DNA from 4 places in the Enterobacter sp. CFEC122 genome. Region 4 is predicted to be linked to each of the others. Evidence: predicted binding sites of a transcription regulator. Region 4 holds the regulator's gene; each other region holds the start of a gene.
What was found. The regulator sigma-54, encoded in region 4, starts transcription at its own class of promoters, with help from an activator protein. The targets are predictions, from matches to a motif close to GTTGGCACANNTTTCGCTNT.
Positions count from the first base shown of each region.

Region 1 (7,128 bases), on a different contig from region 4:
CTGTTCGCCCTGCCCTTCCCGCTGCGCTATATCCAGTGGTTCACGCCGGAGCCCGCGCGCGCCATGCAGGTCTCCATGGTGCAGGGGAATATCCCGCAGTCGATGAAGTGGGACGAGAAAGAACTGCTGAATACGCTGAAGATCTACGCCAACGCCACCGAAGAGGTGATGGGTAAATCGCAGCTGATTATCTGGCCGGAGTCTGCTATTCCCGATCTGGAGATCAACCAGCAGCCGTTCCTCAACATGATGAACGACCTGCTGCTCTCGCGTGGCAGTACGCTGATCACCGGCATTGTCGATGCGCGTCTGAATCAGCAGAACCGCTACGACACCTACAACACCATCATTACGCTCGGCAAAGACAGCGAATACAGCTACCACTCCACCGATCGGTACAACAAGAACCACCTGGTGCCGTTTGGTGAATTTGTGCCGCTGGAGTCAATTCTTCGCCCGCTGGCCCCGTTCTTCGATCTGCCGATGTCCTCCTTCAGCCGCGGACCGTACGTTCAGCCTCAGCTGCATGCGCACGGCGCAGCCCTGACGGCGGCCATCTGCTACGAAATCATTCTCGGCGAGCAGGTGCGCGATAACTTCCGCCCGGATACGGACTATCTGCTGACCATCTCTAACGATGCCTGGTTTGGTAAATCAATCGGCCCGTGGCAGCACTTCCAGATGGCACGCATGCGCTCCCTGGAGCTGGCCCGTCCGCTGCTGCGCAGCACCAACAACGGCATCACCGCCGTGATTGGTCCGCAGGGTGAAATCCAGGCCATGATCCCACAGTTCACCCGAGAAGTGCTGACCACCAACGTCACGCCTACCACCGGGCTGACGCCGTACGCCCGCACCGGCAACTGGCCGCTGTGGATCCTGACCGCGCTGTTCGGCTTTGGCGCGGTGCTGATGAGCCTGCGCCAGCGTCGTCGATAATCCCTCCTCTTCCTGCCGGGTGGCGCTGACGCTTACCCGGCCTACTGTTTCGCTTTTGTAGGTCGGGTAAGCGTTAGCGCCACTCGGCAATTCTCTCCAGACTTCAATTCTGGCACGCCTATTGCTTTGTTTATTCAGGTGAACGCAGTTTGGCTTACTGTGCAACTTTGTCGCACCAGCGTAGATCATCGGTAGCACCGAAACGGTGCAACGGGAGATATTTGCCTCTGAATGGTGCGGCGTGCTTCGCAAAAATAAACAATAACGCAGCAAAATCTTTACATTAAGCCAGACTAAATGTTAACAAGCTTGCATAACACTGCACTCGCATTGCGCGAGATATAACAACATCACAATGGGTATCAATGCGTCGCTGGCGCTGATAAAAAAGGAGTTGGGTATGCAATTACGTAAACTGGCCACAGCAATGCTGGTTTTGGGGATGTCCGCAGGCGTGGTTCACGCTGAAGACGCTCCGGCAGCAGGCAGCACTCTCGACAAGATTGCCAAAAACGGCGTTATCGTGGTCGGCCACCGTGAATCTTCTGTCCCGTTCTCTTACTACGACAACACGCAAAAAGTCGTGGGCTATTCACAGGATTACTCCAACGCCATCGTTGAAGCTGTGAAGAAAAAGCTGAACAAACCTGACCTGCAGGTGAAGCTGATCCCCATCACTTCACAGAACCGTATTCCGCTGCTGCAAAACGGCACCTTTGACTTCGAGTGTGGCTCCACCACCAACAACCTCGAGCGTCAGAAGCAGGCTGCCTTCTCCGACACCATCTTTGTTGTGGGCACCCGCCTGCTGACGAAGAAAGGCGGTGAGATCAAAGACTTCGCTGACCTGAAAGGGAAAGCGGTCGTTGTCACCTCCGGGACCACGTCTGAAGTGCTGCTGCACAAGCTGAACGACGAGAAGAAAATGGATATGCGCATCATCAGCGCGAAAGACCATGGCGACTCCTTCCGTACCCTGGAAAGCGGTCGTGCCGTCGCGTTTATGATGGACGACGCCCTACTGGCAGGCGAGCGTGCGAAAGCGAAGAAACCAGACAACTGGGATATCGTCGGTACCGCGCAGTCGAAAGAAGCCTACGGCTGTATGCTGCGTAAAGACGATCCGCAGTTCAAAAAGCTGATCGATGACACCATCGCCCAGGTGCAGACCTCAGGCGAAGCGGAAAAATGGTTCGACAAATGGTTCAAGAACCCGATTCCACCAAAAAACCTGAACATGAATTTTGAACTGTCAGACGACATGAAAGCGCTGTTCAAATCTCCAAATGACAAGGCTCTTAACTAATTAGAACAACAGGGGCGGGATCTCCTGCCCTCTCGATTGTCGGGAAGCATGGACAGACTATACGTTGAGTGGTCGTTCCCCACTCAGCGCGAAAAATGAGCTTCTCACCAATCTTCGAGGGTAGCGCTGCTACCCTTTTTTTTCTGGAGTTTATTATGTCAATCGACTGGAACTGGGGCATATTCCTGCAACAAGCCCCGTTCGGCAACACCACCTATCTTGGCTGGCTGTGGAGCGGCTTTCAGGTCACCGTGGCATTATCGATAACGGCGTGGATCATCGCGTTTCTTGTCGGTTCTCTGTTCGGTATTCTGCGCACCGTCCCTAACCGTTTTCTTTCAACACTCGGCACCCTGTACGTGGAACTGTTCCGTAACGTTCCGCTGATCGTGCAGTTCTTTACCTGGTATCTGGTTATCCCGGAACTGCTGCCGGAAAATATTGGCATGTGGTTCAAGTCGGAACTGGATCCGAATGTGCAGTTCTTTGTCTCCTCCATGATGTGTCTGGGGCTGTTTACCGCTGCGCGCGTTTGCGAGCAGGTGCGTGCCGCCATTCAGTCATTACCCCGCGGACAAAAAAATGCGGGTCTGGCGATGGGGTTAACCCTGCCACAAACCTACCGCTACGTGCTGCTGCCTAACGCCTACCGCGTCATCGTTCCACCGATGACCTCCGAGATGATGAACCTGGTGAAAAACTCGGCCATCGCCTCGACCATCGGCCTGGTTGATATGGCCGCGCAGGCGGGCAAGCTGCTGGATTACTCCGCTCACGCGTGGGAATCCTTCACCGCGATCACGCTCGCCTACGTTCTGATTAACGCTTTCATCATGCTGGTGATGAACCTGGTTGAACGCAAAATTCGCCTGCCGGGCAACATGGGGGGCAAATAATGTACGAATTTGACTGGAGTTCTATCGTTCCATCCATGCCTTACCTGCTTGATGGACTGATGATTACCTTAAAAATCACCGTCATTGCCATTATCGTCGGTATCGTCTGGGGCACCCTGCTGGCCGTTATGCGCCTGTCGAGCTTTAAGCCGCTCGCCTGGTTTGCGACCGCCTACGTTAACGTGTTCCGCTCCATCCCGCTGGTAATGGTGCTGCTGTGGTTTTACCTGATTGTGCCCGGCTTCCTGCAAAACGTGCTGGGGCTGTCGCCAAAAACCGATATCCGTCTGATCTCGGCGATGGTGGCGTTCTCAATGTTTGAGGCCGCTTACTACTCGGAGATTATCCGTGCAGGCATTCAGAGCATCTCCCGCGGGCAATCCAGCGCCGCGCTGGCGCTGGGGATGACGCACTGGCAGTCCATGCAGCTCATTATTCTGCCGCAGGCGTTTCGCGCCATGGTTCCGCTCCTGCTGACCCAGGGAATTGTGCTGTTCCAGGATACGTCCCTGGTCTACGTGCTGAGCCTGGCAGACTTCTTCCGTACCGCGTCCACCATCGGTGAGCGTGATGGTACGCAGGTTGAGATGGTGCTCTTTGCGGGAGCGGTCTATTTTGTGATTAGTTTAAGCGCGTCGCTGTTGGTCAGCTGGCTGAAGAAAAGGACGGTACAATGATTTCCCTGAAAAATGTTTCTAAATGGTATGGGCACTTTCAGGTGCTGACCGACTGCTCCACCGAAGTGAAAAAAGGCGACGTGGTAGTGGTGTGCGGACCGTCCGGTTCCGGTAAATCGACGCTGATCAAAACCGTCAATGGTCTGGAGCCGGTCCAGCAGGGCGAGATCGTCGTCAACGGTACCAAAGTCAACGACAAGAAAACCAATCTTGCCCAGCTTCGCTCTCACGTTGGTATGGTGTTCCAGCATTTTGAGCTGTTCCCTCACCTCTCCATTATTGAGAACCTGACGCTGGCCCAGGTGAAAGTGCTCAAGCGTGATAAAAAAGCGTCGCGCGAGAAAGGCCTGAAGCTCCTGGAACGCGTTGGCCTCTCTGCGCATGCCGATAAGTTCCCGGCGCAGCTTTCTGGCGGCCAGCAGCAGCGTGTGGCGATCGCCCGCGCGCTGTGCATGGATCCGGTTGCCATGCTGTTTGATGAGCCCACGTCGGCGCTCGATCCGGAGATGATCAACGAAGTGCTGGACGTGATGGTCGAGCTGGCGCACGAAGGGATGACCATGATGGTGGTGACCCATGAAATGGGCTTCGCCCGCAAGGTGGCCAACCGCGTGATCTTCATGGACGAAGGGAAAATTGTCGAAGATTCCCCGAAAGAGGAATTCTTCGCCAACCCGAAATCGGAACGTGCGAAAGATTTCCTCGCGAAAATCCTGCACTAACCTTCTCAGTGCGCAATCTGCGGATTGCGCACTGCCTCACGCTTTCGCTCACTTCTTCTCGTCGGTGCCCCATTGCAGCGTTAACCTTGTCACAAAATAACGCTATGAATGGAGAACGCTATGGCACAACCTATAATTTTCGATTGCGACCCGGGTCATGATGACGCGATCGCGCTCGTCCTTGCACTTGCCTCCCCCGAGCTCGACGTCAAAGCCGTCACCTCTTCTGCCGGAAACCAGACGCCGGATAAAACCCTGCGTAACGTTTTGCGCATGCTGACGCTGCTCAAGCGCACGGATATTCCTGTCGCCGGCGGCGCCCTCAAGCCCCTGATGCGTGAATTAATTATTGCGGATAACGTGCATGGCGAAAGCGGGCTGGACGGTCCGGCGCTGCCGGAACCTGGCTTCACGCCGCAAAGCTGCACCGCCGTGGAGCTGATGGCAAAGGTGCTGCGCGAGAGCGCGGAACCCGTCACCCTGGTGGCAACGGGACCGCAAACCAACGTCGCGCTGCTGCTGAACAGCCATCCTGAACTGCACAGCAAAATCGCTCGTATCGTCATCATGGGCGGGGCTATGGGCCTGGGAAACTGGACGCCTTCCGCAGAGTTCAACATTTTTGTCGATCCGGAAGCAGCGGAAATCGTCTTCCAGTCGGGCCTGCCAGTTGTGATGGCAGGGCTGGACGTGACGCATCGCGCGCAGATTATGGCAGACGACATTGAGCGCTTCCGCTCCGTTGGCAATCCGGTCGCGACAACCGTGGCTGAGCTGCTCGACTTCTTTATGGAGTATCACAAAGCCGAGAAATGGGGATTCCACGGCGCGCCGCTGCACGATCCGTGCACCATTGCCTGGCTGTTAAAACCGGAGATGTTTACCACGGTCCACAGGTGGGTTGGCGTCGAAACGCAGGGGAAATACACCCAGGGGATGACGGTGGTGGACTACTACTCGCTGACGGGGAATAAACCGAATACCACGGTGATAGTGGATATTGACCGTGAGGCGTTTGTGGATTTGCTGGCGGAGAGACTGGCTTACTATAGTGCGTAGTGCGGCCTGATGCCCTCACCCCGGCCCTCTCCCACGGGGAGAGGGCGCAAACCTGCGCTTTTACCTAGGGCTCAAACGGCCGACGCTGGAACTGATCGTGGCCGCATTTCGGACACAGCGACAGGACCTCCGGCGTATACACCGCAATATGATGGTGGCAATTCTCGCACACCAGATTTCCCAGCCCGACCACTTCACCGCTGTGGTACACACCGTGGTGGTTTAAATCCTGAAAGACTTCACGCCACTCCAGCTGCGTTTTATCGGTGATATCGGCCAGCTCCTGCCACAGGCTCTCTTTGATCACCCGCATGAAAACGCTGTCCGTGACCTCCTCCTGGCTTTCCTGGTAGCTGCGCGCGAACTCTTCCAGATCGCGACGCACGGCGCGGGTCACCTCTTCCACTTCGGTTCGCGTTAACTCACCCGTTTGCGACACGCGGGCACGCGCCTGCTCCACCAGCGCGTCGATATCACGCTCGCCGTTACGCAGCCGTTCCGTCAGTGTCGCCACCAGTTCGCGGTAAAATTGAGCAACCTTGTTCATCATTTTGCCTCCCGGGTAAGTAACTATTTCTAATAATAGACCTTATTTCAGCGCCGCTTTGTCAGGTGAAGCACAGACCCGGTAAATTCCTGCAAAGCGCATTTGTGCGAAAGGCTGTTTTGACGCGGGCGTTTGGGCTATGCTATGCGGATCTGAATTACCACATCCATTGGCTACATTTGTAGCTGTATTGAACACAGGACCACTGGCTGCCATGCAAGAGCAATACCGCCCGGAAGAGATAGAATCAAAAGTCCAGCAACACTGGGACGAGAAGCGCACCTTTGAAGTAACCGAAGACGAGAGCAAAGAGAAGTATTACTGCCTGTCGATGCTTCCCTATCCTTCTGGTCGACTACACATGGGCCACGTGCGTAACTACACCATCGGTGATGTGATTGCGCGCTACCAGCGCATGCTGGGCAAAAACGTTCTGCAACCCATCGGTTGGGATGCGTTCGGTCTGCCTGCGGAAGGCGCGGCGGTCAAAAACAATACGGCGCCGGCACCGTGGACGTACGACAACATCGCGTACATGAAAAACCAGCTCAAAATGCTGGGCTTTGGCTATGACTGGAGCCGCGAGCTGGCAACCTGTACCCCGGAATATTACCGCTGGGAACAGAAATTCTTCACCGAGCTGTACAAAAAAGGCCTGGTGTACAAGAAGACCTCTGCCGTTAACTGGTGCCCGAATGACCAGACCGTTCTCGCGAACGAACAGGTTATCGATGGCTGCTGCTGGCGCTGTGATACCAAAGTGGAGCGTAAAGAGATCCCGCAGTGGTTTATTAAAATCACCGCTTACGCTGATGAGCTGCTGAACGATCTGCATAATCTGGACCACTGGCCAGATACCGTTAAGACCATGCAGCGCAACTGGATCGGCCGTTCTGAAGGCGTGGAAATTACCTTCAACGTTGAGAACTACGACCAGACCCTGACCGTCTACACCACCCGTCCGGACACCTTCATGGGCGCG
Region 1 covers NZ_JBRIQR010000031.1:35,187-42,314, reverse strand. Annotated here, with positions in the region: gene lnt (apolipoprotein N-acyltransferase) at 1-939, shown strand, start outside; gene ACVCAM_RS19230 (amino acid ABC transporter substrate-binding protein) at 1,340-2,245, shown strand; gene gltJ (glutamate/aspartate ABC transporter permease GltJ) at 2,401-3,141, shown strand; gene gltK (glutamate/aspartate ABC transporter permease GltK) at 3,141-3,818, shown strand; gene ACVCAM_RS19215 (amino acid ABC transporter ATP-binding protein) at 3,815-4,540, shown strand; gene rihA (pyrimidine-specific ribonucleoside hydrolase RihA) at 4,661-5,599, shown strand; gene ACVCAM_RS19205 (zinc ribbon-containing protein) at 5,664-6,146, opposite strand; gene leuS (leucine--tRNA ligase) at 6,361-7,128, shown strand, end outside.
Region 1: the regulator sigma-54 is predicted to act here: its motif matches at 1,048-1,067, upstream of ACVCAM_RS19230 (amino acid ABC transporter substrate-binding protein).

Region 2 (7,128 bases), on a different contig from region 4:
ATCCAACGATTTATATCGCAATTGGCATGGCAAATATGCTGGCGATTGGCGGCGGGAGCTGGATGGTGGTGCAGGGCACGCTCACCCTGGGCCAGTTGACCAGCTTTGCCATGTATCTGGGGCTGATGATCTGGCCGATGCTGGCGCTGGCCTGGATGTTTAACATCGTGGAGCGCGGCAGCGCCGCCTACAGCCGTATTCGCGCCATGCTGGCCGAAGCGCCGGTGGTCAATGACGGCAGCGAAGCGTTGCCGGAAGGACGCGGCGTCATGAAAGTCGACGTCCGCAAGTTTATCTATCCGCAAACGGAACATCCGGTACTGGAGAACGTCAGTTTTACCCTTCAGCCGGGCCAGATGCTCGGCATCTGCGGCCCGACGGGCTCCGGTAAAAGTACCGTACTCTCGCTGCTCCAGCGCCACTTTGACGTCACGCAGGGCGATATTCGCTTCCATGATATTCCGCTCACCAGCCTGCTGCTGGATGAGTGGCGTGGTCGCCTGGCGGTTGTCAGCCAGACGCCGTTTCTTTTTTCTGACACCGTGGCGAACAACATCGCGCTTGGGTGCCCTGCGGCAACGCAGGAAGAGATCGAGCATGTGGCGCGTTTAGCCAGCGTGCATGATGACATTTTGCGCCTGCCGCAGGGCTACGAAACGGAAGTCGGGGAACGCGGCGTCATGCTGTCCGGCGGGCAAAAACAGCGTATCTCCATTGCCCGCGCGCTGCTGCTCAATGCGGAAATCCTGATTCTGGACGATGCGCTCTCCGCCGTTGACGGCCGTACCGAGCATCAGATCCTGCATAACCTGCGCCAGTGGGGCGACGGACGCACGATAATTATCAGTGCCCACCGTTTGTCAGCGCTTACCGAAGCCAGCGAAATTCTGGTTTTGCAGCACGGCCATATTGCCCAGCGCGGGCAGCATGAAACGCTTGCCGAGCAGCCGGGCTGGTATCGCGATATGTACCGCTATCAGCAGCTTGAGGCGGCGCTGGACGATGCGCCGGAGCAGGATGAGGAGGCCGCCAATGCGTAAGCTCGGAACGATGTGGCCGACGCTCAAACGTCTGCTGGCCTACGGCTCGCCGTGGCGTAAACCGCTCTCCGTTGCCGTGCTTTTACTCTGGATTGCGGCGATTGCCGAAGTGAGCGGACCGCTGCTCATCAGCTATTTCATCGACAATATGGTCGCCAAAAGCTACCTGCCGCTCGGGCTGGTGGCGGGGTTAGGCGTGGCCTACGTTGGCTTACAGCTGATGGCGGCAGGATTGCACTATGCGCAGTCGCTGCTGTTTAACCGTGCAGCCGTGGGCGTGGTTCAGCAGTTGCGTACCGATGTGATGGACGCGGCGCTTCGCCAGCCGCTCAGCGAGTTTGATATCCAGCCGGTTGGGCAGGTGATTTCGCGCGTGACCAACGATACCGAGGTGATCCGCGATCTGTACGTCACCGTGGTGGCAACCGTGCTGCGCAGCGCGGCGCTGATTGGCGCGATGCTGGTGGCGATGTTCAGCCTCGACTGGCGCATGGCGCTGGTGGCGATCACCATCTTCCCGGCGGTGCTGATCGTCATGGTGATTTACCAGCGTTACAGCACGCCAATTGTGCGCCGGGTGCGCGCCTATCTGGCCGATATCAACGATGGCTTCAACGAAGTGATCAACGGCATGAGCGTCATCCAGCAGTTCCGCCAGCAGGCGCGCTTTGGCGAGCGCATGGGCGAAGCCAGCCGTTCGCACTATATGGCGCGTATGCAGACGCTGCGCCTGGACGGTTTCCTGCTGCGACCGCTGCTGAGCCTGTTCTCGGCGCTGGTGCTTTGCGGGCTGCTGATGCTCTTTGGCCTGAGCGCAAACGGTACGATTGAAGTGGGTGTGCTGTACGCTTTCATTAGCTATCTGGGACGCCTTAACGAGCCGCTGATCGAACTCACTACGCAGCAATCGATGCTGCAACAGGCGGTTGTCGCCGGTGAGCGCGTCTTTGAGCTGATGGACAGGCCGCGCCAGGCCTACGGCAATGACGAGCGACCTCTGCAAAGCGGGGCTATCACCTTTGATAACGTCTCATTTGCCTATCGCGAAGACCGTCTGGTGTTGCAGGAGATTATGCTCGATGTGCCGTCACGCGGTTTCGTCGCGCTGGTGGGCCATACCGGCAGCGGTAAAAGCACGCTCGCCAGCCTGCTGATGGGCTACTATCCGGTCACGCAAGGCGAAATCCGCCTCGACGGACGTCCGCTCGCGTCGCTTAGCCACACGGTGTTACGCAAAGGCGTTGCGATGGTGCAGCAGGATCCGGTCGTGCTGGCCGATACCTTCTACGCCAACGTAACCCTGGGACGGGACTATTCAGAAGCGCAGGTTTGGGCGGTACTGGAAACGGTGCAGCTGGCAGAGCTGGCGCGCGGGTTCAGCGACGGGATCAACACGAAGCTGGGCGAGCAGGGCAACAATCTCTCCGTGGGGCAAAAACAGCTCCTGGCGCTGGCGCGCGTCCTGATTGAAACGCCGCAGGTGCTGATTCTGGACGAAGCCACGGCCAGCATAGATTCTGGAACCGAGCAGGCGATTCAGCAGGCGCTGGCCGCCGTACGCGACCACACGACGCTGGTGGTGATTGCTCACCGGCTCTCCACCATCGTCGACGCGGACACGATTCTGGTGCTGCATCGCGGACAGGCCGTGGAGCGCGGTACGCACCGCGAGCTGCTGGAAGCACAAGGGCGCTACTGGCAGATGTACCAGCTGCAGCTGGCGGGCGAAGAGCTGGCCGCCAGCGTGCGTGATGAAGAGTCCCTTAGCGCCTGATGCACTAAAATGAGGCGCCGCGCTAACAGTCATTCCTGTTGGTGCAAAACTGAAACGCACCCTGCACCGGCATGGTGCGTTTTTTTTCACCGGTTCATTTATCAGAACCGTGTAACGCACATCGCACCGCGATTCCCTCACGTTTTCATTTCTGGCACATCCCTTGCAATACCTTCCGCGTAAGCTGCGGCCATTACCGAATTCTGACTGGAGGGGATCTATGAAGCTGGTTACGGTTGTAATCAAACCATTCAAACTCGAAGACGTGCGTGAAGCATTGTCTTCAATGGGTATTCAGGGACTGACTGTCACCGAAGTGAAAGGCTTTGGTCGTCAGAAGGGTCATGCCGAGCTTTATCGCGGGGCGGAATACAGCGTTAACTTTCTGCCAAAAGTAAAAATTGATGTCGCGATTGCTGACGATCAGCTTGATGAAGTCATTGATGTCATTAGCAAAGCGGCCTACACCGGCAAAATTGGCGACGGCAAAATTTTCGTTGCCGAACTGCAGCGCGTCATTCGCATCCGTACCGGCGAATCTGACGAAGCGGCACTGTAATTAACGCCTGGCACACAGTGATAGGGATCGAGAAAATGAAGATAGCAACACTTAAAACGGGTCTGGGTTCGCTGGCGCTGCTGCCGGGCCTGGCGCTGGCTGCTGCCCCTGCGGTGGCCGACAAAGCCGATAACGCCTTTATGATGATCAGCACCGCGCTGGTGCTGTTCATGTCCATTCCGGGCATTGCGCTGTTCTACGGCGGTCTGATCCGTGGCAAAAACGTTCTCTCCATGCTGACGCAGGTTGCCGTGACGTTTGCACTGGTCTGCGTGCTTTGGGTGGTTTACGGTTACTCTCTGGCGTTCGGCACGGGTAACGCGTTCTTTGGTAACTTCGACTGGGTGATGCTGAAAAACATTGAACTGACCGCGCTGATGGGCAGCTTCTATCAGTATATTCACGTGGCGTTCCAGGGCTCGTTCGCCTGCATTACCGTCGGGCTGATTGTGGGCGCGCTCGCCGAGCGCATTCGTTTCTCTGCGGTCCTGATCTTCGTGGTGGTCTGGCTGACGCTCTCCTATGTGCCGATTGCGCACATGGTCTGGGGCGGTGGTCTGCTGGCCACGCACGGCGCGCTGGACTTCGCGGGCGGTACCGTTGTCCACATTAACGCCGCGGTCGCGGGTCTGGTGGGTGCTTATCTGATAGGCAAACGCGTGGGCTTCGGTAAAGAGGCGTTCAAACCGCACAACCTGCCGATGGTCTTTACCGGTACTGCGATCCTCTACTTTGGCTGGTTTGGCTTCAACGCCGGCTCAGCCAGTGCCGCGAACGAAATCGCCGCGCTGGCCTTCGTGAACACCGTTGTAGCCACGGCGGGTGCAATCCTCTCCTGGGTGTTTGGCGAGTGGGCGGTACGCGGGAAACCTTCTCTGCTGGGTGCCTGTTCAGGTGCGATTGCCGGTCTGGTTGGTATCACCCCTGCGTGTGGTTATGTCGGTGTCGGCGGTGCGCTGCTGGTCGGCCTGGTGTCGGGTCTGGCGGGTCTGTGGGGCGTCACCGCACTGAAACGAGTTCTGCGCGTGGATGACCCTTGCGATGTGTTCGGCGTGCACGGCGTGTGCGGGATTGTCGGCTGTATCATGACCGGTATCTTCGCGGCGAAATCGCTCGGTGGCGTGGGCTACGCAGAAGGCGTCACTATGGTTCATCAGGTGCTGGTGCAACTGGAAAGTATCGCTATCACCGTGGTGTGGTCTGCAGTCGTCGCTTTCATCGGCTACAAGCTGGCGGACATGACGGTCGGTCTGCGCGTACCGGAAGAGCAGGAGCGCGAAGGTCTGGATGTGAACAGCCACGGCGAGAATGCGTATAACGCATGATCTGAGTGTCTTGCCGGGTGGCGGCTTCGCCTTACCCGGCCTACAACAGCACAAAACGTAGGCCCGGTAAGCATCGCGCCACCGGGCTTTTACATCAACCTCTGTTACGCATCACCCCTTCCTGCACCGTTGAAGCGACCAGCACGCCGTCCTGAGTATAAAACTCCCCACGCACAAACCCGCGGGCGCTGGATGCCGACGTACTCTCCACGCTGTAGAGCAGCCACTCGTTCATGTTGAAGGGACGGTGGAACCACATCGAGTGATCGATCGTCGCGACCTGCATCCCTTTTTCGAGGAATCCGACGCCGTGCGGCTGCAGCGCCACCGGCAGGAAGTTGAAGTCAGACGCATAGCCCAGCAGATACTGATGGACGCGGAAATCTTCCGGCACGGTGCCGTTGGCGCGGATCCACACCTGACGCTTTGGCTCGGCGGTGTGGCCCTTCATCGGGTTGTGGAACTCGACGGGGCGGATCTCAAGCGGCTTATCGCAGAGAAACTTCTCTTTAACCTGCGGCGGCAGCAGATGCGCCAATGCGCGAGCGATATCCGTTTCCGATTTAAGATCGTCCGGCGAGGGGGCAGGGGGCATGACCTTCTGATGCTCGTAGCCCGGCTCCGGTGCCTGGAAAGAGGCGGTCATGTAAAAGATCGGCTTACCGTTCTGGATGGCCGCGACGCGGCGCGCGCTGAAGCTGTTGCCGTCTCGCAGAACTTCAACGTCATACACGATGGGTTTGGCGCTATCGCCAGGGCGTAAAAAGTAGCTGTGGAATGAATGCACCAGACGGTCTGCCGGGACAGTCTCCTTTGCAGCGTACAGCGCTTGTCCAACGACTTGCCCACCGAAGACCTGGCGTAAGCCTAAATCTTCGCTCTGTCCGCGAAAGAGTCCTTCCTCAATTTTTTCCAGATTCAGTAATGTCAGCAGATTGTTCAGTGCCTGACTCATAGTTGTCCTCAATAAACGCCGTAGCGAAAGATAGGCAGAGTATAACGCAGAAATGAAAGTGGTCCGATGGGTAGAATAATCTGAATATCGGGATGATTTCAGGCATTAATCAGTGAGTTGTGCCACACTTAAAAACGTTATGTGATTGAAACGACATCGGATGGGATCGATCCCGCTGGTGCATTGATGATAAGGAGACTTCAATGAAACTCGTGCCTATGCTAAGTGGTGTAGCGATTGCGGTGGCGTTGTCCGCCTGTGCCGGTAAGAGCGCCCAGGTGCCAGTGCCAGCAGCTGACCCGAACGGGATTAATACCCTTTCGCAGCAGTCCATTCAGCAGCCTAACGTTTCCGGTACCATCTGGATTAAACAGAAAGTTGCGTTGCCGCCGGATGCGGTATTAACGGTGACGCTGTCTGATGCTTCCCTGGCCGACGCGCCGTCGAAAGTCGTGGCCCAGCGTGCCGTCCGTACTGAAGGCAAACAGGCGCCGTTTAGCTTCGTGTTGCCGTATAACCCATCGGACGTGCAGCCTAATGCCCGTATTCTGCTGAGCGCAGCGGTCACCATCAACGGTAAGCTGGTGTTTATCACCGATACGGTCCAGGAAGCGATTAACAACGGTGGAACCAAAATCGACCTGAACCTGGTGCCAGTACAGCAGACCGAAGTGCCGGTCGCACCGCAAACCAATCAGCCGTCTCTGCCAACCCCACCGACGCAGATGTAATAGGGTTATTCCCCTCTCCTTCGGGAGAGGGGTCAGTACACCCACCGGTACTTCTGCAAATCGATCTGACCCGACCCTGACACCTGCACCCCTTCTGAAAGTAACGCCTGACGCTGACGCTGGAGATCCGGCCCGGTGAGTGAGATGGCACCATGACGGTTCACCACCCGATGCCAGGGCAGCGTACTGCCTTCCGGCAGTCGTTTCAGGACGCCTCCAACCTGTCGCGCCGCGCGCGGGGAACCGGCCAGGCGCGCGACATCACCATAGGTGGTGACATAGCCTTCCGGGATTGAAGCCACGATTTGCCATACGCGCTGTGGAAAAGAGTCCTGCTCGTCCATACCTTCACCTGCGGGGAGTTTCTGGAGAGCCATGGTAAACGAAGATCGCCCTGATTGCTGCGCCTGTTTGCGCAAGAAACCAGCATCCGGTTCCTGGCGGCTTGCAATTGGGCCTTCGCACAGGGATAATGCGCCAGCGCGTTGGTTATCAACGCTCTCAATGGGGGCTCTGTTGGTTCTCCCGCAACGCTACTCTGTTCACCAGGTCAGGTCCGGAAGGAAGCAGCCAGGGCAGACGACGTGTGTGCCGGGATGTAGCTGGCAGGGCCCCCACCCATTTCTGAGCCTCTGCGTTCTTCCCTGATTTTTGCCTCTTCCCTGACGTTATTCCCTAATAAGATTATGCCTATAGCGTGTAATATATATTTCATCGCGCTGAAATATTAATGTCATAAACTTG
Region 2 covers NZ_JBRIQR010000002.1:151,946-159,073, forward strand. Annotated here, with positions in the region: gene ACVCAM_RS02580 (SmdA family multidrug ABC transporter permease/ATP-binding protein) at 1-1,040, shown strand, start outside; gene ACVCAM_RS02585 (SmdB family multidrug efflux ABC transporter permease/ATP-binding protein) at 1,033-2,814, shown strand; gene glnK (P-II family nitrogen regulator) at 3,035-3,373, shown strand; gene amtB (ammonium transporter AmtB) at 3,409-4,698, shown strand; gene tesB (acyl-CoA thioesterase II) at 4,793-5,653, opposite strand; gene ACVCAM_RS02605 (YbaY family lipoprotein) at 5,857-6,384, shown strand; gene ACVCAM_RS02610 (MGMT family protein) at 6,417-6,761, opposite strand; RNA gene ffs (signal recognition particle sRNA small type) at 6,899-6,995, shown strand.
Region 2: the regulator sigma-54 is predicted to act here: its motif matches at 2,965-2,984, upstream of glnK (P-II family nitrogen regulator).

Region 3 (7,128 bases), on a different contig from region 4:
CCGGTCCCAGCGCCTGCAGGGCATTGCGCACAATGTTCAACAGGACCTGCTCAATCTGATCCGGGTCATGGGCCAGTTCCGGCAGGCTTGGGTCGTAATCACGCACCAGCGTGACGTTCTCTGGCAGCTCCATCGAGACGAGCTTCACTACCCGCTCGGCCACTTTATGGATGCTTTCTGTGACGTGCATTCCCGGCTGCTGTGGCCCGAGAAGACGGTCAACCAGATTCCGCAGGCGGTCCGCCTGCTCGATGATGACGTTGGTATACTCCGCCAGCGCAGGGTCGGGCAGCGCCTTGGTCAAAAGCTGCGCCGCGCCGCGTAATCCGCCCAGCGGGTTTTTGATTTCATGTGCCAGGCCGCGCACCAGGTCTCGGGCGGCAATTTGCTGCGCATGCTGAAGCTGCTCCTGGCTCAGGCGACGTTGATTATCCATCGGCGCCATTTCCAGCAGGATCAAGCCTTCGGGAAGACGTTGCGCGGTCAGCGACAGAATGTGCGAGCGCCCGTCGATCACCAGCGTCACTTCGTTATCGGTGAAACCCTGGCCCGCCTGTAAACTTTCCTGCATCAGGCCAATATTCAGCGAAAAATAGCTCAGAAGTTCCGGAAGCGGGGTGCCGAACAGTTTGCGTGCGCTTTGGGCGAGCAGCTGCTGTGCCGCCGGGTTGGCGTAATGAACGGCCAGCTCGTCATCCACCAGCAAAATGCTGTTAATCAAAGAATTGAGGATCTGCCCAGCATCGGGCAGCGTGCCAGTTGCCATTCAGCAGTCTCCTGGAGTCGTTTGCACTAATTTAGTGCAGTATAGCGTTTTCGGCGTCAAAAGCGCGTGAGATCAGGTTGTTGGTGGAGAAAAAAGCCCATCCGGAGATGGGCTAAAAGTTTCCACGGCAACTACTCCCGGCGCTTGTCACGCCGGGTAAAACAACTTAATTAAACGCTGTAGTACAGTTCGAACTCAACCGGATGCGGCGTCATACGCACGCGGTCGTTCTCTTCAGTACGCAGGGCGATGTAAGCATCGATAGCGTCGTCAGTGAATACGCCACCTGCGGTCAGGAACTCGCGGTCTGCGTCCAGCGCCTGCAGGGCTTCTTCCAGAGAGCCAGCAACCTGTGGGATCTCTTTCGCCTCTTCTGGCGGCAGGTCGTACAGGTTTTTGTCCATCGCTTCGCCTGGGTGGATCTTGTTCTTGATACCGTCCAGACCGGCCATCAGCAGTGCTGCGAAGCACAGGTATGGGTTAGCCGCTGGATCCGGGAAGCGAACTTCGATACGACGCGCTTTAGGAGACGCCACCACCGGGATACGGATAGAAGCAGAACGGTTACGCGCAGAGTAGGCCAGCATCACTGGCGCTTCGTAGCCCGGGACCAGACGCTTGTAGGAGTTGGTGGTTGGGTTCGCCAGGGCGTTGATCGCTTTAGCGTGTTTGATTACGCCGCCGATGTAGTACAGCGCCTGCTCGGACAGACCGGCATATTTGTCACCAGAGAACAGGTTGGTACCGTTCTTGGACAGAGACATGTGGCAGTGCATACCGGAACCGTTGTCGCCAAACATTGGTTTTGGCATGAAGGTCGCGGTTTTACCGAAACGGTGCGCAACGTTGTGCACAACGTATTTGTAGATCTGAATTTCGTCCGCTTTTTTGGTCATGGTGTTGAAGCGGGTAGCCACTTCGTTCTGACCCGCAGTCGCCACTTCGTGGTGGTGAGCTTCAACAACCAGGCCCATCTCTTCCATCACCAGACACATGGTGGAACGAATGTCCTGTGCAGAGTCGACCGGAGGAACCGGGAAGTAACCGCCTTTCACGCCTGGACGGTGACCTTTGTTACCACCTTCGTATTTGGTGGAGGAGTTCCATGCGCCTTCGATGTCGTCGATAGCCACGTGGGAGCCAGAGATAGAGGCACCAAAACGGATGTCATCGAACAGGAAGAACTCTGGCTCTGGCCCGAACAGAACGGTGTCCGCGATGCCGGTAGAACGCAGGTACTCTTCAGCGCGTTTCGCGATAGAACGTGGGTCGCGGTCGTAGCCCTGCAGCGTGCCTGGCTCGAGGATGTCGCAACGGATGATCAGGGTAGGTTCTTCGAAGAACGGATCAATGACCGCAGTGGTTGCATCTGGCATCAGAACCATGTCGGATTCGTTAATGCCTTTCCAGCCACCAATGGAGGAGCCGTCAAACATTTTGCCTTCTTCAAAGAATTCGGCGTTCACCTGATGAGCAGGGATTGTGACGTGCTGTTCTTTACCTTTGGTGTCGGTGAAGCGGAGATCAACAAACTTCACTTCATGTTCGTTCAGCATCGTCAAAACGTGTTCAGCGGACATACTTAACTCTCCAGATTGGTCATTGTCGTCGTGGTAACGAGGTCTTCAGTTTCTGTTTGTACTGGCTGTTGCCATGTAATTTTTATAAAGCGAAATCTGTGCCAACTTTTAAAACACCCCAAAAAGGCGTTATCATGCGCACCATAGTGCAAAAGGGCTGCACCACAATGGTAATGTTGCACCAGTATAGTGCTTCAGTGTGAACACCGAGCACCATATTGGTGCAATTTTCGTTAAAGTGCCCTTTTTCGCTCCGTGAAAGCGATCACAAAGCATCTCTGCGATACTTGTTTGCGGAGGATGTTTGTGATCCTGTTTTGTAGTGCGATTAATCCGTGTACAATAACGCGCTATTTCTAATGCCTGAGGCAAAGTTGTGATCGAAAATTTGCGTAACATCGCCATCATCGCGCACGTTGACCATGGTAAAACTACCCTGGTTGATAAGCTGCTGCAGCAATCCGGTACGTTTGATGCACGTGCCGAAACTCAAGAGCGTGTGATGGACTCCAACGATTTGGAGAAAGAGCGTGGGATTACTATCCTCGCGAAAAACACCGCTATTAAATGGAATGACTACCGTATCAACATCGTTGATACCCCAGGGCACGCCGACTTCGGTGGTGAAGTTGAGCGCGTGATGTCCATGGTGGATTCCGTGCTGCTGGTGGTTGACGCATTTGACGGCCCAATGCCGCAAACGCGCTTCGTGACCAAAAAAGCATTTGCCCATGGCCTGAAACCAATTGTTGTTATCAACAAGGTTGACCGTCCTGGCGCACGTCCTGACTGGGTTGTTGATCAGGTATTCGACCTGTTCGTTAACCTCGACGCGACCGACGAACAGCTGGACTTCCCTATCATTTACGCTTCGGCGCTGAATGGTATCGCGGGTCTGGACCACGAAGATATGGCGGAAGACATGACCCCGCTGTATCAGGCGATTGTCGATCACGTACCGGCACCGGATGTTGATCTGGATGGTCCACTGCAGATGCAGATCTCCCAGCTGGACTACAACAACTACGTTGGCGTCATCGGTATCGGCCGTATCAAACGCGGTAAAGTGAAGCCAAACCAGCAGGTTACTATCATCGATAGCGAAGGCAAAACCCGCAACGGTAAAGTTGGCAAAGTGCTGACTCACCTGGGTCTGGAGCGTATCGACAGCGATCTGGCTGAAGCGGGCGACATCATCGCGATCACCGGTCTGGGCGAGCTGAACATCTCTGACACCATCTGCGATCCGCAGAACGTGGAAGCGCTGCCAGCCCTGTCTGTTGATGAACCAACCGTTACCATGTTCTTCAACGTCAACACCTCTCCGTTCTGTGGTAAAGAAGGTAAGTTCGTTACCTCTCGTCAGATCCTTGACCGCCTGAACAAAGAGCTGGTGCACAACGTTGCGCTGCGCGTTGAAGAAACCGAAGACGCTGATGCCTTCCGCGTATCCGGTCGTGGTGAGCTGCACCTGTCTGTTCTGATCGAAAACATGCGTCGTGAAGGTTTCGAGATGGCGGTTTCCCGTCCGAAAGTTATCTTCCGCGAAATCGACGGCCGTAAACAAGAGCCGTTCGAAAACGTGACGCTGGACGTTGAAGAGCAGCACCAGGGTTCTGTGATGCAGGCGCTGGGTGAGCGTAAAGGCGACCTGAAAAACATGAATCCAGACGGCAAAGGCCGCGTACGTCTCGACTACGTGATCCCAAGCCGTGGCCTGATCGGCTTCCGTTCTGAGTTCATGACCATGACCTCTGGTACCGGTCTGCTGTACTCCACCTTCAGCCACTACGACGACGTGCGTCCGGGCGAAGTGGGCCAGCGTAACAACGGCGTACTGATCTCCAACGGTCAGGGTAAAGCGGTTGCGTTTGCGCTGTTCGGTCTGCAGGATCGCGGTAAGCTGTTCCTGGGTCACGGTGCTGAAGTTTACGAAGGCCAGATCATCGGTATTCACAGCCGTTCTAACGACCTGACCGTAAACTGCCTGACCGGTAAGAAACTGACCAACATGCGTGCGTCCGGTACTGACGAAGCAACGGTTCTGGTTCCACCGATCAAGATGACCCTGGAGCAGGCTCTGGAATTCATCGATGACGACGAACTGGTAGAAGTGACTCCGCTGTCTATCCGTATCCGTAAACGTCACCTGACCGAGAACGATCGTAAACGTGCTATGCGCGGTGCGAAAGAAGAGTAATTCGGTTATGCCGTAGGCCGGGTATGCGCACGCGCCACCCGGCAACGAAAAAGCCGCTGAGCGATCAGCGGCTTTTTTTATTAGAACGAATACCGTAGCCCTAAACGGATCCGGTACTGCTCCCGGTTGTAATCATTCCATCTGTCCAGCCACTGCAGTTCGAGGTACGGCAGCCAGTTTCTGTCGATCTTATAGCTAAACTTATTGGTAATTTCCCAGTGATGGTCTTTGCCATTTTTGCTGTGGTAGTCATTCACCCGCTGGAAAAAGTGCGGTTCAAAGGTGTAGAAAAATGCATCCGTTACTTTGAAATTCCAGTAGTTGGCAAATTCGTGCGTGTCGTTTTTATCCATCTGCCCGTTATAGTCCGGCGTATCGTAGTTGTTATGGTTATAGCGATAGCGGAACGTCAGATTAAACCAGTCTGTAAATTTGTAGTTGGTATCTAAATACACCGCGCCACCCGAACCGGCGCTGCTGTCGTTAATCAACCCGCCGGGCTGGAAGGTGAGTTTATCGGTCGGCTTAAAGAGCGGATACCACCCCTCGATTTCGTTATAGCTGTGCTTAAGTTCATCCCATTTACCCACGTTATAGGCGTTGGTGAACATCAGTCCCGCGCCCATATCGAAGTTATAGCCCGCACGCAGGATCACCTCGTGCATCTCTGAGGCCGTATTGTAGGCTTCACGCGTTTCGACATAGGCTCCGGCAAATACCGGGCAGGACACAGACGACACGATCAGTACAGTGATGATTCTTTTCATAATTTGTCCATGTATCAGGTACAGAAAGGCCTCCCTCCTGATAAACAGGAAGGACATAGTGGCCGGATTTATTGTTATAAAGTGACTGCTGACGCTTTATTGTTGGCGGTTATCTCAGGGGTATTCGCGGTTTGTTTCTTCCGTTTTCCAATCTCCTCGATAATAAAGGCGAAGCGCGCTTCGTTGAGTTTATAAAACAGCCCCATGGTCACGGCAGCAACAATCGCCAGGCCGCACGGCCAGAGGAAAATCAGCTGACGCAACCCAAGCAGCGTGCCCGCGCTCTGCACGGCATGGGGAACGTAGCCAATCTGGGTCAGCATGATGCCGGGCAGGAAACCGGCGAGCGCGGCGGAGATTTTGCGCGAGAAGGTATAGCCGGTATACACCGACCCTTCGGCGCGAATGCCGGTTTTCCACTCGCCGTAATCGACGGTATCCGGCACCAGCGCCCAGTTCAGACTGTTCACAAACGCCGTGCCGAAGAAGGCCATGCAGGAAAACAGCACGAACAGCAGGGAGCTGGTCCCCCAGAAGAAATTCAGCACGTCGCCCACCGCCCACAGCGCCAGCCCGCCCAGATAGACCGGTTTCTTGCCAAAGCGCTTTACCGCGCCGGGCACCAGAAACACGCCAATCAGAATGCAGCCCATGCTGAAAAAGCCCATCCACGACAGCAGATGCAGATCGTTCAGCACGTACTGGGTGTAATAGACCTGAATCGCCAGCTTGATGTTAAACGCGGCGAGAGTGCACAGGTTGGCGATGCACAGCACCAGCAGCGGCGGATTGCGGAAAATCGCGCAGAATGATTTCAGAATGCCGGGCTTATGGTGATCGGGCGTAAGCTCGACGTAGCGTTCTTTCACCCCGCTGTAGCACCACCACATGCAGAACAGGCCGCCGGTAACGAACACCAGCGCGGCCACCAGATAGCCGAGTGAGGGCTGGTGGACGAACAGCGCCTGAATGGGCATAAAGCCGACGGTGCAGAGCAACAGCCCCACCGTAGCGCCGCCCTGACGCCACGCCGCAAGCTGCGCGCGCTCGTTCGGGTTTTTGGTGATGGCCGGGACCATCGCACCGTAGGCGCAGTTCATCAGGCTATAGCAGAGGCCAAACATCATGAAGAGCACGGTGGCGAGAGCCGTTTTCACCGTCAGGCTAAAGTCGTTGGCCATAAACTGCGCCGTCGCCACCAGCGCCACCGGAACGGAGGCGTAAAGAATGAACGGCCTGAATTTTCCCCGCGCGCCGATGTTACGTCGGGAGTCCAGCAGCACCCCGGTCAGCATGTCGGTAAAGGCGGTGAAAAACTTCGCGACGAGGAAAATAATGCCGCCGTAGAACGCCGGCATGCCCAGTTCATCGGTGTAAAACTTCAGCAGATACAGCGTGCCAATACACAGCATCAGGTTCGAGCCAAAATCGCCCATCCCGTAGGCGCACTTCTCTCGCAGGCTCAATTTGAGGGTTAACGGATCAGTATTATGTGTCATGGTCGATCCTCAAAGCGCCCCTCAGGGCGCTCAATCACGTCATTTATGCCGTACGTTTGCGCAGTTCGATCTCTTCGACGATGCGCACATACATCTTCTCGTTGAGGTTGTAGAAGCAGCCCATCGCCACGATGGTGATGACCGCCAGCAGGCTCGGGTAGATAAATATCAGCTGCCGCAGCCCTTCAACCGTGCCACTGGATTGCACCACGTTGGGCACATAGCCGATCTGCGTGAGCATGATCCCCGGGAAGAAGCCCGCCAGCGCCTGGGAGACCTTCCTGAAGAAGGTAAAACCGGTATAGACCGTCCCCTC
Region 3 covers NZ_JBRIQR010000041.1:22,717-29,844, reverse strand. Annotated here, with positions in the region: gene glnL (nitrogen regulation protein NR(II)) at 1-766, opposite strand, end outside; gene glnA (glutamate--ammonia ligase) at 937-2,346, opposite strand; gene typA (ribosome-dependent GTPase TypA) at 2,723-4,546, shown strand; gene ompL (porin OmpL) at 4,627-5,313, opposite strand; gene ACVCAM_RS21675 (MFS transporter) at 5,388-6,812, opposite strand; gene ACVCAM_RS21670 (MFS transporter) at 6,856-7,128, opposite strand, start outside.
Region 3: the regulator sigma-54 is predicted to act here: its motif matches at 2,433-2,452, upstream of glnA (glutamate--ammonia ligase).

Region 4 (7,128 bases):
CAGCACCATGTTCCGTTTCTCCTCAGGACAACAGATGTGAAGGCCATCTCCTGGTTATGCATCATCCTGATTGCCTTCTGCTTCGGTGATAATTTGATAAAGCTCTTCATCACTTTGAGCCGAGCGCAGTCGACGGCAAATGGTTTTATCAGCCAGACGTTTGGCGACCAGCGACAGCGTATGCAGATGGGTTTTCGTCTGGTCAGCAGGCACCAGCAGCGCGAAGAGGAGATCGACGGGCTGGTTATCAATGGCATCAAAGGCGATCGGTGTTTCAAGCTGCACAAACACACCGACGGCACGCAGGGTATCCTCTTCCAGCTTGCCGTGCGGGATTGCGATGCCGTTGCCGATACCGGTACTGCCCATCTTTTCGCGGGTCAGAATCGCTTCGAACACCACCTGCGGCGGCAGGCCCAGCTGTTTTGCGGCCAGTTCACTGATGATTTCCAGCGCACGTTTTTTGCTCTGGCAGTGAACCGCACTGCGGGTACATTCCTGGTTAAGGACATTGCTCAGTTGAAGAGCGGAATCGTTGTTCATCATAATTTCACCTAAGCGCTAACTGTACAAATGGCCTGTTGTGTTTCACAACAGGCCGTCCTGCACCCGTTAACTGCCCGGACAATTAGTGTTGTTTCAGTTTATCTTTATGTTTATTGAGCTGTCGCGCAAGCTTATCAATCAAGCCGTCGATAGCAGCGTACATGTCTTGCCCTTCCGCACTGGCATGCAGTTCCCCCCCGTTAACATGCAGGGTGGCATCCGAGATATGAGTCACTTTCTCCACTTTCAACACAATGTAGACCTGATTGATCCTTTCGAAATACTGCTCGAGTTTTGCAAACTTCACGTTCACAAAGTCGCGTAAAGCCTCAGTAATTTCGACGTTTTGTCCAGTGATGTTGAGCTGCATAGTGTCTTCCTTATCGGTTGTGTCAGACCAGCTGTTTACGCTGGTTGGACGGCGGAATGGATAAAGACTCTCGATACTTCGCAACAGTACGACGTGCCACCATAATACCCTGATCGGACAGCATGGTGGTTAACTTACTGTCGCTTAGTGGCTTCGCGGGGTTCTCCGCGGCGATCAACTTCTTCACCAGAGCACGAATGGCCGTTGACGACGCTTCGCCGCCGCCCTCGGTATTCACATGGCTGGAGAAGAAATACTTAAGCTCAAAAATACCGCGTGGACTGTGCAGATACTTCTGCGTGGTGACACGGGAAATGGTTGATTCATGCATCTCGACGGCCTGGGCGATATCCGCCAGCACCATCGGTTTCATATACTCTTCGCCCTGCTCAAAGAAAGCCTGCTGCTGTTCGACAATACAGCGGCTGACGCGTAGCAGCGTATCATTTCGGCTCTCCAGACTTTTGATCAGCCATCGCGCTTCCTGCAAATTGCTACGAATATATTGGTTGTCGGCGTCGTTACGCACGCTGGTGCACATGGAGGCATACTGCTGGTTGATTTGCAGGCGAGGGATGCTGTCTGAATTCAGTTCAACGACCCAGCGGCCGTTGTGTTTTCTGACCAGTACATCCGGGATCACGTACTCGGGCTCGCTGGTCTGGATCGACTGACCGGGGCGCGGATCGAGCGACTGGATCAGATTCACCGCTTCTTTCAGCACCTCTTCTTTCAGGCGCGTGACGCGCATCAGGGTGCGGAAATCGTGGTTCGCCAGCAGATCCAGATGATCGCTGATGATCGCGCGCGCCTCCTCGAGCCATGGCGTCTCTTTGCTGAACTGAGAAAGCTGAATCAGCAGGCAGTCGCGCAGATCTTTTGCGGCTACGCCTACCGGATCGAAACGCTGGATGCGCTTCAGAACGGCTTCGACTTCCTCAAGCTCAATCTCGTCGTCGCCCATGCTTTCCAGTATATCGTCGAGGGTGACGGTCAAATAGCCGGTGTCGTCAACGGCATCGACAATCGACGTGGCAATCGCGCGGTCGGTATCGGAGAAGGGGGTGAGTTCCACCTGCCACATCAGGTAATCCTGCAGCGACTGGGTGGTTTCGCCCTGATAGACCGGTAGCTCATCGTCCTGGTAGTCTGCACGCGTACCGGAAGGGGTTCCGGCGGTGTAGATTTCATCCCAGCTGGCATCAAGCGGAAGCTCGTCGGGCATCTCTTTTTGTTCGAGTGCATCCGCGGTATCGAGCGCTTCAGTATCCTGCGATTGCTGGGTATCTACCTCGTCATGAAGATCGGTTTGTTCCAGCAGGGGGTTACTGTCCAGCGCCTGCTGAAGCTCCTGCTGAAGTTCTAACGTGGACAGTTGCAACAGGCGAATTGCCTGCTGTAGCTGCGGCGTCATCGCCAGTTGTTGGCTGAGCCTTAATTGCAAACCTTGCTTCATGTTCAGAGCATTTTTCTCCGGTTCGGCGTTACGTTACCTCTACCCTATCAGAGTCTGAAGTCTTCCCCAAGATAGACGCGCTTAACATGATCGTCTTCGAGGATCTGCTGCGGCGTACCGTGGGCGATCAGATTGCCCTGGCTGACAATATAGGCGCGTTCACATACGGCCAGCGTTTCACGCACGTTGTGGTCGGTAATCAGTACGCCAAGCCCGCTGTCGCGCAGGTGCTCAATGATACGTTTAATGTCGATAACGGAGATGGGGTCAACGCCCGCAAACGGTTCATCCAGAAGGATAAATTTCGGGTTTGCGGCCAGCGCACGCGCAATCTCAACGCGACGGCGTTCGCCCCCGGAGAGTGCCTGACCGAGGCTGTCGCGCAGATGCTCAATGTGGAACTCTTCCATCAGCTCGTTGGCACGATCCTGACGCTGTTCGTTGGTCAGGTCGTTACGAATTTGCAGGACCGCCATCAGGTTGTCGTAAACGCTGAGACGACGGAAAATGGAGGCTTCCTGCGGCAGATAGCCGATCCCGCGACGCGCGCGCGCGTGCAGCGGCAGAAGACTGATGTCTTCATCGTCAATGATAATGTTGCCGGCATCGCGCGGCACAATACCCACGACCATGTAGAAGGTGGTCGTTTTACCCGCACCGTTCGGGCCAAGCAGCCCCACGATTTCGCCGGAGTTGACGGTCAGACTGACATCTTCTACGACACGGCGGCCCTTATAGGCCTTCGCGAGGTTTTTTGCAGTTAATGTTGCCATAACGAATTAGTTACTCTTCTTCTGTGCCGGGGCCTGGCCCTTGCCTTTGTCCTGCAGCTGCGACGGAACCAGTACGGTGGTCACGCGTTTGCCTTTCTCGCTGGAGGCCTGCATTTTTTGCTCTTTAACCAGATAGGTAATCTGGTCGCCGGTAATGTTGCTGTCCAGCTGTTCCAGATACGCATTCCCGGTCAGGATGACCAGATCCTTCGCCAGCTCATAGTGCATGTGCGTAGCGCGGCCTTTCACCGGCTTGCCGTTGTCCTGCATCTGGTAGAAGGTCGCCGGATTACCATAGCCATCGATAATCTCTTTGCCCTGCTCGCCACCCGGACGGGTCACGACCACTTTGTCGGCGTTGATTTTGATGGTGCCCTGGGTCATGACGACGTTACCCGTGAAGGTGACGACGTTACCCTGCATATCGAGAGACTGGGTGTCGGACTCAATATGGATCGGCTGGTCGGTATCGCCCGTTACAGCAAGCGCGGGGAGACTGGCCGCCAGCATCGCGCTGGCGATAATTACTTTAAGGCTGAGTTTGTTTGTTTTGAATTTCATAGGAGGTTCTAACCTTTTCAATCAGCTCGGCGTTCTTGCTGCGTAAGTTCCCGCGCATTCTTAAACCGCTGGAATTAAATGTTGTGCCATACAGTGTGACCAGATCCTGCGACGTCACGTCCTGGGTTACCAGGTTGATCTGGGCATTATCCGTCGTAATTTTTCGCAGTTGCGAGTCAGCGGTCAGGGCGTTGACTTCAACGTGGCCATACAGATAAAGCATACGGTCATTTGTCAGTTTGGCCCGATCTGACTTAATTGACCACGTCGGCACTTTGTCTTTATCAAATGTGGTCATCACAGGTTGGGTAAACCATGAAACGCCATCATCGGAAAAATATTCAACATGCTGGGCAATCAGGCGATAGTTCAGCGCACCTTCCGGGCTGTAGACCACGGTGTCGCTGTGATCGCTTTTATAGGTTGGATCGGTATTGTTGATCACTTCCGTTTGCGTATCGTCGCGATCGGCAAGGTCCACGCCAATCAATACCAGTGCGACAAGCGAAAGCAAAATGATAATCCAACGTCTGGTTTTACTCATATCGATTGCCCTTTGGCCTCATCAAGCTTGCCCTGCGCCAGCAGAAGCAGATCGCAGACTTCACGGACAGCGCCGCGGCCACCGTTGATGTGGGTAACGTAGTCGGCGCGCGGGATCAGCAGCGGATGCGCATCGGCAACGGCGATGCTCAGCCCAACTTCAGCCATCACCGGCCAGTCAATCAGGTCGTCCCCGACGTAGGCCACGTTTTCCGGTGCGATAGCCAGTTTACCCAGTAAATCATTGAACGCCGCCATCTTATCGGATTGACCCTGATACAGATGGGTAATACCTAAAGTTTCACAGCGGTCTTCTACCAGTTTAGCGTTTCGCCCGGTGATGATCGCCACCTCAATCCCCGAGGTGAGCGCACAGCGGATACCATAGCCGTCGCGAACGTTAAACGCCTTCAGCTCTTCACCATTATTGCCCATGTAAATCAGGCCGTCGGAGAGAACCCCATCCACATCGAGGATGAGCAGACGAATGTTTTCCGCCTTTGCCATCATCTGCGTACTGACCGGACCATAACAGGTTGCAAGGGATGCACCCGCATTACTCATTGTCTTATCCTTCATTACACTACGCCTGCGCGCAGCAGATCATGCATATGTACCACACCCAGCAACTGGTCGCCATCGGCAACCATAACGGAGGTGATATGGCGGGACTGCATCAGGTTCAGCACATCCACGGCCAGCGTACCGGGACGCACGCGGATACCGCCCGGCGTCATCACGTCGGCAATGCCGAGCGTGCGGACATCGACACCCATGTCGAACACGCGACGCAGGTCGCCATCGGTGAAGATCCCCTGAATTTTCATCAGATCGTCGCACACGACCGTCATCCCCAGATTCTTACGGGTGATTTCCAGCAGCGCATCACGCAGGGAGGCTTCTTTACTGACGTGAGGGATCTCATCCCCGGTGTGCATAATATCGTTTACCCGCAGCAGGAGCTTGCGCCCCAGCGCGCCGCCCGGGTGGGAAAGCGCGAAATCTTCCGGCGTAAAGCCGCGGGCTTCAAGCAGCGCCACGGCAAGCGCATCGCCCATGACCAGTGCAGCGGTGGTGCTGGAGGTCGGCGCCAGACCGAGCGGACAGGCCTCCTTGGGAACCTTCACGCACAGGTGAATATCGGCTGCACGCGCCATGCTGCTTTCCGGACGGCTGGTCATGCAAATCAGCGGCACCTGCAGTCGCTTCAGAACCGGGATGAGCGCCAGGATTTCATTGGACTCACCGGAGTTGGAGAGCGCGATGACGATATCCTGCGGCGTGACCATACCCAGGTCCCCGTGCGCGGCTTCCCCCGGGTGGACAAAGAAGGAAGAGGTGCCGGTACTGGCAAAGGTTGCCGCCATTTTGCGTCCAATGTGGCCGGACTTGCCCATCCCCATCACCACGACTTTGCCGGCGCAGTAGAATATCTTCTCACATGCCAGACTAAAATCCTGATTAATGTACTGATCTAACTGCGCCAGACCTTCACGTTCAATCTCCAGAACGTCTTTGCCTGCTTTCTGAAAGTCAAAACCCGGCTGCAATTCTATTTGCGACATAATGCGTTTCCGTTTACCCAGAGAGAAGAGGCGAGAGCCAGTACAGCATCGCCATCCATACGATAAATCCACCCGTCAGCAGCGCGCCTGCGCCTTTGCCGATCTGTCGTTGCCGCCGCCAGCAGAGCAGGGCAAAAATCACGCTGACCAGCAACATCACGCCGTAATCACGTGAGAACGCCAGAGGATTAAAGGGCCCTGGCGAAATCAGGGCCGGCAGGCCCATCACAATGGCGATATTAAAAATGTTAGAACCGATGATATTACCAATGGCAATGTCATCCTCACCTTTACGTGCCCCCGCAATGGCGGTGGCCAGCTCCGGCAGGCTGGTGCCGATGGCAATCACCGTCAGGCCTATAGTCAGCTCGCTGATGGCAAAATAGTTCGCCAGCACTGTCGCGTTATCCACGACCATGCGCGTTGCCATCGGCATGATGATCAGTGCGACGCCCAGCCAGAGCAGGGCAACAGGCAGCGTGCCTTCTCGCGGAAGCTCGGCGACCTGCTCGCGCGTGAGGCTATCCTGACCCTGCTTTTCAGCCAGACGGGCGATCTTAACACTATACAGCAGCCAAATAACGGCCAGCGCCAGCAGGAAAATGCCGTCGCTGTAGCTCAGTACGCCATCGTAAAATACGCACCCTGCCAGCAGGCTTACGAGTAACATTAGCGGCAATTCACGGCGCAGAACATCAGAATGCACGCGAAAAGGATGGAGCAGCGCGGCCAGGCCTAAAATCAATAAAATATTGACGATGTTAGAGCCAATGGCGGTGCCGACTGCCAGGTCTACCTGACCATGCAGCGAGGCGGAGACAGAGACGATGATTTCAGGAAGCGACGTTCCTACGCTGACCACAGTCATCCCGATGACAACAGGTGGTACGCCACTCAGGCGACACAGGATAGATGCAGCAAACACTAAACGGTCAGCACTGTAGACCACCAACAGTAAACCAATTATTAACAGTGCTGTTGCTAAAAGCATCAAAAGTCCTTTCTTCAGGTATACTCGTCGGTCCATTGCTCGGGAATGGCTGGACTGCATACAGTCTGAGGCGTAACGAATTCCTAATTTTGACTTTATGCGCCGGAAAAGTAAAACAAATGCCAGCTTTCGCTAACCTCTACGGTTATTATTCTGTAAAAATGCGGAGTTTAGGGCTGATTCAGGCTACATGCCTTAACGTGAGCAGGATAAGAAAGGAACCATAAATGAGCCAAACCATGGCGAATTTAGTCGATGTCCGCGGTGTGAGTTTTTCTCGCGCCAACAGATTGATATTTGATGATATTTCGTTGACCGTGCCG
Region 4 covers NZ_JBRIQR010000006.1:71,801-78,928, reverse strand. Annotated here, with positions in the region: gene rapZ (RNase adapter RapZ) at 1-9, opposite strand, end outside; gene ptsN (PTS IIA-like nitrogen regulatory protein PtsN) at 55-546, opposite strand; gene hpf (ribosome hibernation promoting factor) at 629-916, opposite strand; gene rpoN (RNA polymerase factor sigma-54) at 939-2,372, opposite strand; gene lptB (LPS export ABC transporter ATP-binding protein) at 2,420-3,145, opposite strand; gene lptA (lipopolysaccharide ABC transporter substrate-binding protein LptA) at 3,152-3,706, opposite strand; gene lptC (LPS export ABC transporter periplasmic protein LptC) at 3,675-4,250, opposite strand; gene kdsC (3-deoxy-manno-octulosonate-8-phosphatase KdsC) at 4,247-4,813, opposite strand; gene kdsD (arabinose-5-phosphate isomerase KdsD) at 4,828-5,814, opposite strand; gene ACVCAM_RS06345 (calcium/sodium antiporter) at 5,828-6,805, opposite strand; gene mlaF (phospholipid ABC transporter ATP-binding protein MlaF) at 7,033-7,128, shown strand, end outside.